Regions from separate parts of the Pantoea rwandensis genome, predicted to be linked through region 1. Evidence: predicted binding sites of a transcription regulator. Region 1 holds the regulator's gene; each other region holds the start of a gene.
The links. The regulator PurR, encoded in region 1, represses purine synthesis genes. The targets are predictions, from matches to a motif close to CANGCAAACGTTTGCNTG.
Positions count from the first base shown of each region.

Region 2: a site for PurR is predicted at 1,248-1,265, ahead of purT (formate-dependent phosphoribosylglycinamide formyltransferase). Genes of this name have one in related genera too.
Region 3: a site for PurR is predicted at 1,027-1,044, ahead of cvpA (colicin V production protein). Genes of this name have one in related genera too.

Region 1 is NZ_CP009454.1:2,944,903-2,947,172, forward strand. It holds gene LH22_RS13395 (C40 family peptidase) at 1-457, shown strand, start outside; gene LH22_RS20620 (YnhF family membrane protein) at 546-635, opposite strand; gene purR (HTH-type transcriptional repressor PurR) at 909-1,934, shown strand; gene punR (DNA-binding transcriptional activator PunR) at 1,931-2,270, opposite strand, start outside.
Region 2 is NZ_CP009454.1:2,400,017-2,402,286, forward strand. It holds gene purT (formate-dependent phosphoribosylglycinamide formyltransferase) at 32-1,210, opposite strand; gene LH22_RS10950 (tellurite resistance TerB family protein) at 1,372-2,013, shown strand; gene LH22_RS10955 (prolyl oligopeptidase family serine peptidase) at 2,132-2,270, shown strand, end outside.
Region 3 is NZ_CP009454.1:1,875,227-1,877,496, forward strand. It holds gene folC (bifunctional tetrahydrofolate synthase/dihydrofolate synthase) at 1-110, shown strand, start outside; gene dedD (cell division protein DedD) at 100-855, shown strand; gene cvpA (colicin V production protein) at 1,107-1,592, shown strand; gene purF (amidophosphoribosyltransferase) at 1,629-2,270, shown strand, end outside.

The DNA.
Region 1 (2,270 bases):
CGTTCAGGGACTCACCGGTATCAAGATGAGTAAATCCCACCGCCTGCGCTACCAAAAGGCACGCGAAACCGCGATGACGAAGTTGATGGGACAACTGGGCAAGCCTTACCAGTGGGGGGGCACCTCACCTCATACCGGTTTCGATTGCAGTGGTTTGGTGTGGTACGCGTATAAGGATTTGGTGAAATACAAATTCCCGCGCACGGCGAATGAGATGTATCACCTGCACGATGCCGCACCTATTAAGCGTGAGATGCTGGAGAAAGGGGATTTGGTATTCTTCCGCATCAATAATCGCGGGACTGCCGACCATGTGGGCGTTTACCTCGGCAACGGTAAATTCATCCAGTCTCCACGCACCGGTAAAGACATTCAAATTAGTGCATTAGGCGAAGACTACTGGCAGAAACACTATGTGGGTGCGCGCCGTATGATGACACCAAAAACTATTCGCTAATTGTTGCGCAACAACATCCTGTGGCTCTCGCCACAAAAAAAGCCGGACGCTTAATCAGTGCCGGCTTTTTTTATTGATGCGTTTTGAATCAATGAAGAATGGCAGTGAAGCTAAACGCAATAATCATCAACAGTGCGCCAACCGTGGTCATTAGCGCCAGCTTTAAATCTGTACTCATCACTACTCCTTAGTCACACATTTATTATGGTTAAAACAATTTTCGCACAGCGGTGGGCAAAAATCTCGTCTTATCCGCGTTGGCTTGCTAGAATCGCCGCCTTTCGTTGCGCAACTGATTTTGCGCATGCTGTATTTACAGCCTGCTGAAGTGATTTTCCCTGCCTGAAACGGCAGATTTGCCCCCTTTTTAGGGCGTAAAACCCTTCGCAGACGCAAACGTTTAACAATATACTTATCAGTAAGTTGCGATAAGCCGGGGAGTACCTTTTTCATGGCAACAATTAAAGATGTAGCGAAACGCGCCGGTGTATCAACTACCACTGTTTCGCATGTCATCAACAAAACGCGTTTTGTCGCAGAGGAAACGCGTAACGCCGTATGGGAAGCGATCAAAGAGCTGCACTATTCGCCGAGCGCCGTTGCGCGCAGTTTGAAGGTGAATCACACCAAAACGCTGGGACTGTTGGCCACCTCCAGTGAAGCGCCCTATTTTGCCGAAATTATTGAAGCCGTTGAGAACCACTGTTTCGAACGCGGCTATACCTTGATTCTGGGCAATGCGCATAACGATTTACAAAAGCAGCGCGCTTATCTGTCGATGATGGCGCAAAAGCGTGTGGATGGTCTCTTAGTCATGTGCTCCGAGTATCCTGACGATTTACTGCAGATGCTGGAAGAGAACCGCAATATCCCGATGGTGGTCATGGACTGGGGCGCCTCTCGCGGCGACTTCACCGATACCGTGCAGGATAACGCCTTCCACGGCGGTTATCTGGCGGGTCGTTACCTGATTGAGCGCGGTCACCGTGATATTGGTGCCATTCCGGGCCAAATGGAGCGCAACACCGGCGGGGGGCGCCATGCGGGCTTCCTGCAGGCGATGAGCGAAGCCGGTGTGACTGTGCGGCCGGAATGGGTGGTTCAGGGCGACTTCGAGCCAGAATCAGGTTATCAGGCGATGCAGCAGATCCTTAATCAGAAACAGCGTCCGACCGCCGTGTTCTGTGGTGGCGATATCATGGCGATGGGCGCGATTTGTGCCGCCGATGAGATGGGGCTGCGCGTGCCGCAGGATATCTCCGTTATTGGCTATGATAACGTGCGCAACGCGCGCTATTTCACCCCGGCGCTGACCACGGTCCACCAGCCGAAGGCTCAGTTGGGCGAGAAAGCACTGGAAATGTTACTGGATCGTATCACCAGCAAACGCGAAGAGCCGCAAACCATAGAAGTGCAGCCAACATTGATTGAGCGCCGCTCTGTGGCGGACGGTCCATTCCGCGATTACCGCCGTTAATGCTGATTTTCGCTGAGCCATTCGTGGTTCAGCGTTTCAGCATCGCCGAGATAGGCGAGTAACCACTCCAGCGCGGGTGACGCACGCTGTTCTGACCAGCTGACGCAGCAGGGGCTTTCCGGAAACGGCTGCGGCAGTGATAACTCCACCAGCGCGCCATTGTCGAGTAAAGGTCGCGCGAGGTGGCCTGGCACCATGCCCACGCACAATCCCGCCTGCAAACAGTCCATTCCCGTTTCCCACTCTGGCACCACTAAACGCCGCTGATTATCCAATGTCCAGGTCATGCGTCGTGGTAATGCGCGAGAGGTATCTTCCAATACCAGCGATGGCCAG
Region 2 (2,270 bases), 540 kb from region 1:
TTTCTCAATAGACGAATAGCAGCCGAGGGGATTAGCCCTCAACTTTCACGGCTGCGGCGCTTGCTACGGCACGTGCAATCGCCTCGTCGGTATTGTCACCGGTTGCCAGTGCTACGCCGAGGCGACGCTGACCGGCAATTTCCGGCTTGCCGAACAGGCGCAGTTGCAGACCGGCACCCAATGCCGCTTCGATGTTCACAAACTGCACATTGTTGCTGTCCAGCTGTGGCAGAATCACCGCCGAAGCCGCCGGGCCATACTGGCGAATGCCACCGATTGGCAAGCCGAGGAACGCACGCACATGCAGTGCAAACTCGGACAGATCCTGAGAAATCAGCGTCACCATGCCGGTATCGTGTGGGCGTGGCGAGACTTCGCTAAACACCACCTCATCACCGCAGACAAACAGCTCAACGCCAAACAGACCGTATCCACCTAATGCTTTCACCACGTTGGCTGCGATATCCTGAGCGCGTTGCAGCGCCAGGTCGGTCATCTGCTGTGGCTGCCAGGATTCACGGTAATCGCCATCTTCCTGACGATGGCCAATCGGCGCGCAGAAATGGATGCCATCTACTGCGCTGATGGTCAGCAGGGTGATTTCGAAATCAAATTTCACCACGCCTTCAACGATCACGCGACCGGCACCGGCACGACCACCTTGCTGTGCGTAATCCCAGGCTTTATCCAACTGGCTCGCTTCGCGGATGAAGCTCTGACCTTTGCCCGATGAACTCATCACCGGTTTAACGATGCACGGGAAGCCAATTTCATTGGCGGCCGCTACGAAATTCTCTTTGCTGTCAGCGAACTGATAGGTTGAAGTCGGTAACGACAACTCTTCTGCCGCCAGACGGCGAATACCTTCGCGGTTCATGGTCAGGCGCGCAGCACGCGCGGTAGGCACCACTTTCTGGCCTTGTGCTTCCAGTTCCAGCAGTTTTTCAGTGGCAATAGCTTCAATTTCTGGCACCACAAAGTGCGGTTTTTCCTGCGCGATTAACGCAGCCAGCGCATCACCGTCCAGCATATTGATCACATGGCTACGGTGCGCAACGTGCATTGCAGGTGCATCGGCATAACGATCCACGGCAATCACTTCCACACCCAGACGCTGACACTCCAGCGCCACTTCTTTGCCCAATTCGCCTGAACCTAACAGCATCACACGCGTTGCGGCAGGGCGCAGCGCGGTTCCGAGAGTCGTCATAATTTCACCTTAGCAGTCAAAATGCGCGCGCAGTATATACGAAAACGTTTGCGTACTCACGCATTCGCCTTCATCAGGTTTGCCATACTTTTCCCGCTCTGACGTTACCTGACACAAGCTGCGGCAGCATGGAACGCGGAAACTTAAACGGGAGTTAAACGATGAGCAATTGGTTGCAGCAAATCCAGTCGGTGCTGGCGAAGAAGGGCGGCGACGGCAAAGCCGGTGGTTTGAGCGATATGCTGGCACCCGGCGCGCTGGGTGGGTTAGCGGGATTGCTGGTGGCGAGCAAGTCTACACGAAGCCTGTTGACCAAATATGGCGGCAAAGCCTTGCTGGTCGGTGGCGGTGCGGCAGCGGGTGCCGTGCTGTGGAATAAATACAAACAGCGTGTGCGTGAAACGCATCAGGATGAGCCGGGATTTGGTCAGTTGCAGACGCCCGTTGATCAGCGCGCTGAACGTCTGGTGACGGCGTTAGTATTCGCCGCCAAAAGTGATGGTCATATTGACGATCGTGAACGCGCCGCCATTGAGCAGAATATCCATCAGGCGGGTTATGGTTCACAGGCGGAAACGCTGATACAGCAAGCGATGAACCGTCCGCTCGATCCACAGTGGCTGGCAGCAGATGTGAAAAACGAAGAAGAGGCGCTAGAACTCTATTTCCTGAGTTGCGCCGCTATCGATGTGGATCACTTTATGGAGCGCAGCTATCTCTCTGCACTGGGCGATGCCCTGAAGATCCCGCAGGATGTGCGCGACGGTATTCAGCGCGATATTCAGGCGGAGAAAGCCGCATAATTGAACGGAGGGCCTGGTCATGGGGCCCTTCACTGTACTTCCTGTGCGCTGCTGCTTGGCTTCCCGCGTGATAAGTGCCACGCTTGCTGAATGTTGTCTTTCAGGGAAAGGAGCCAGAATGAACCAGCCGCAAGCGAAGAAAATCCCCCACGTCATGAACCTGCACGGTGAATCGCGTACCGATAACTATTATTGGCTGCGCGATGACGAGCGTGAAAACCCAGAGATTCTGGCACATCTGCACGCCGAGAATGCTT
Region 3 (2,270 bases), 1.1 Mb from region 1:
CCGCGCGTCAGCAAGCCGCGCCTGAGGATGTGATTCTGGTGTGTGGTTCTTTCCACACCGTTGCACAGGTTATGGAATCGATGTCAGCGGAGAATGGCAGTGGCAAGTAAGTTTCAAAATCGCTTAGTCGGTACCGTCATTTTGGTGGCGATTGGCGTCATCGTGCTGCCGGGGCTGCTCGACGGCAAGAAAAAGCATTATAAAGAAGAGTTCGCGGCGATTCCGCTGGTGCCAAAGCCGGACGATCAGCAGGATAGCGAAATGGTGCCGCCGGTGACGCAACCGCTCCCGGCGCAGCCGCCGGAAGGGGCGAGCACGGCGCAAACCCCGGATAACGGTAAAGGCAGCAGCTCGGCCAGCAATGGCAATGCGCAACCGGTGCAGAACAGCGAGCCTACGCTGGTGACACCGCCGCCGGTGCATCAGCAGACGAAGCCGGTTGAGCAGCCGAAGCCGAAAGTGGTCGAACAGCCCAAACCTAAACCGGTTGAACAGCCGAAACCAAAACCGGTCGAGCAACCAAAACCAAAAGTGGTAGAACAGCCGAAACCGGTTGAGCAGCCAAAAGCGGTCGAAACACCGAAACAGAGTGAACCGGAAGCGGCTCCTGCGGGGCAGGCGTTTGTGGTTCAGCTGGGTGCGCTAAAGAACGCGGACAAGGTGAGTGAGATCGTGGCGCAACTGCGTCTGTCGGGATATCGTGCCTTTACCGTGCCATCCACGCCGGTGCAGGGACAAATCACGCGTATTTACGTGGGTCCGGATGCCTCAAAAGCGAAGCTGCAGAGTTCGCTGAGTGAGTTACAAAGCATCTCCGGGCTCGGTGGCGTGGTGAAACCGTACGGCACGCGTTAATGCTGTGATAAGCCGCGCCGATAGCAGTAAAAGGCGCGGTATAGCACAAGCGGTTAAGCGAGAATGTTGTGGTAAATCTGTTTTATATCAGTGAGTTAAATTGCTAATTTTACTCAGGGCGAGGAAAGTTTTTTTCATCGCCCTTTTTATGGATACAGAACCGGAAAACCCTACGCAAACGTTTTCTTTTTCTGTTAGAATGCGCCCCGAACTGGATGCAGGGGTGCATAAGCACTGGGTTGGAAGCGTTCATGATCTGGATTGATTACGTCATTATTGCGGTAGTTGGTTTTTCGGCTCTGGTCAGCCTGATTCGTGGGTTTGTCCGGGAAGCCTTATCTCTCGTTACCTGGGGATGCGCGTTTTTTGTCGCCAGTCATTACTACACCTACCTTGCAGTCTGGTTTACAGGTTTTGACGACGAACTGGTTCGCAACGGCATCGCGATAGCGGTGTTATTCGTTGCCACCCTGATAGTGGGTGCCATCGTGAACTATGTGATCGGCTCGCTGGTGGAAAAAACCGGCTTGTCGGGAACCGACAGGGTGTTGGGGGTCTGTTTCGGGGCGTTGCGTGGCGTGCTGATTGTTTCCGCTATGCTCTTCTTCCTCGATACATTCACCGGCTTTTCCAAAAGCCCGGACTGGCAACAGTCGCAACTCATTCCCCAGTTCAGTTACATCATCAGGTGGTTTTTCGATTACCTGAAAAGCACGTCCAGTTTTATACCCCGGTAACGCCACCGGGAGTGCGGCCAATGAGGAAATGACAACATGTGCGGTATTGTTGGTATCACCGGTTTTATGCCAGTAAACCAGTCGATCTATGACGCGTTAACGGTGCTGCAGCACCGCGGGCAAGATGCCGCCGGCATTTGTACCATCGATGCGCTTAACTGCTTCCGTCTGCGTAAAGCGAATGGCCTGGTGAGCGATGTCTTCGAAGCACGCCACATGCAGCGTTTGCAGGGTAATATCGGGATTGGCCATGTTCGCTATCCAACCGCGGGCAGCTCCAGCGCTTCTGAAGCGCAGCCTTTCTACGTAAACTCCCCGTATGGCATTACGCTGGCGCACAACGGCAACCTGACCAACGCGCACGAACTGCGTAAGCATCTGTTCGAAGTGGGTCGCCGTCACGTTAACACCACCTCTGATTCTGAAATCCTGCTGAACATCTTTGCGCAGGAGCTCGACCGTTTCCAGCATGACCCGCTGGAAGCTGACAACATTTTTGCTGCGGTAGCGGCAGTGCACCAACAGGTGCGCGGCGCTTACGCAGTGGTTTCGATGATTATTGGCCATGGTTTAGTCGCGTTCCGCGATCCAAACGGGATTCGCCCTTTAGTTCTGGGTAAACGCGTGATTGCTGATGGTCGCACCGAATATATGGTGGCCTCTGAAAGCGTGGCACTG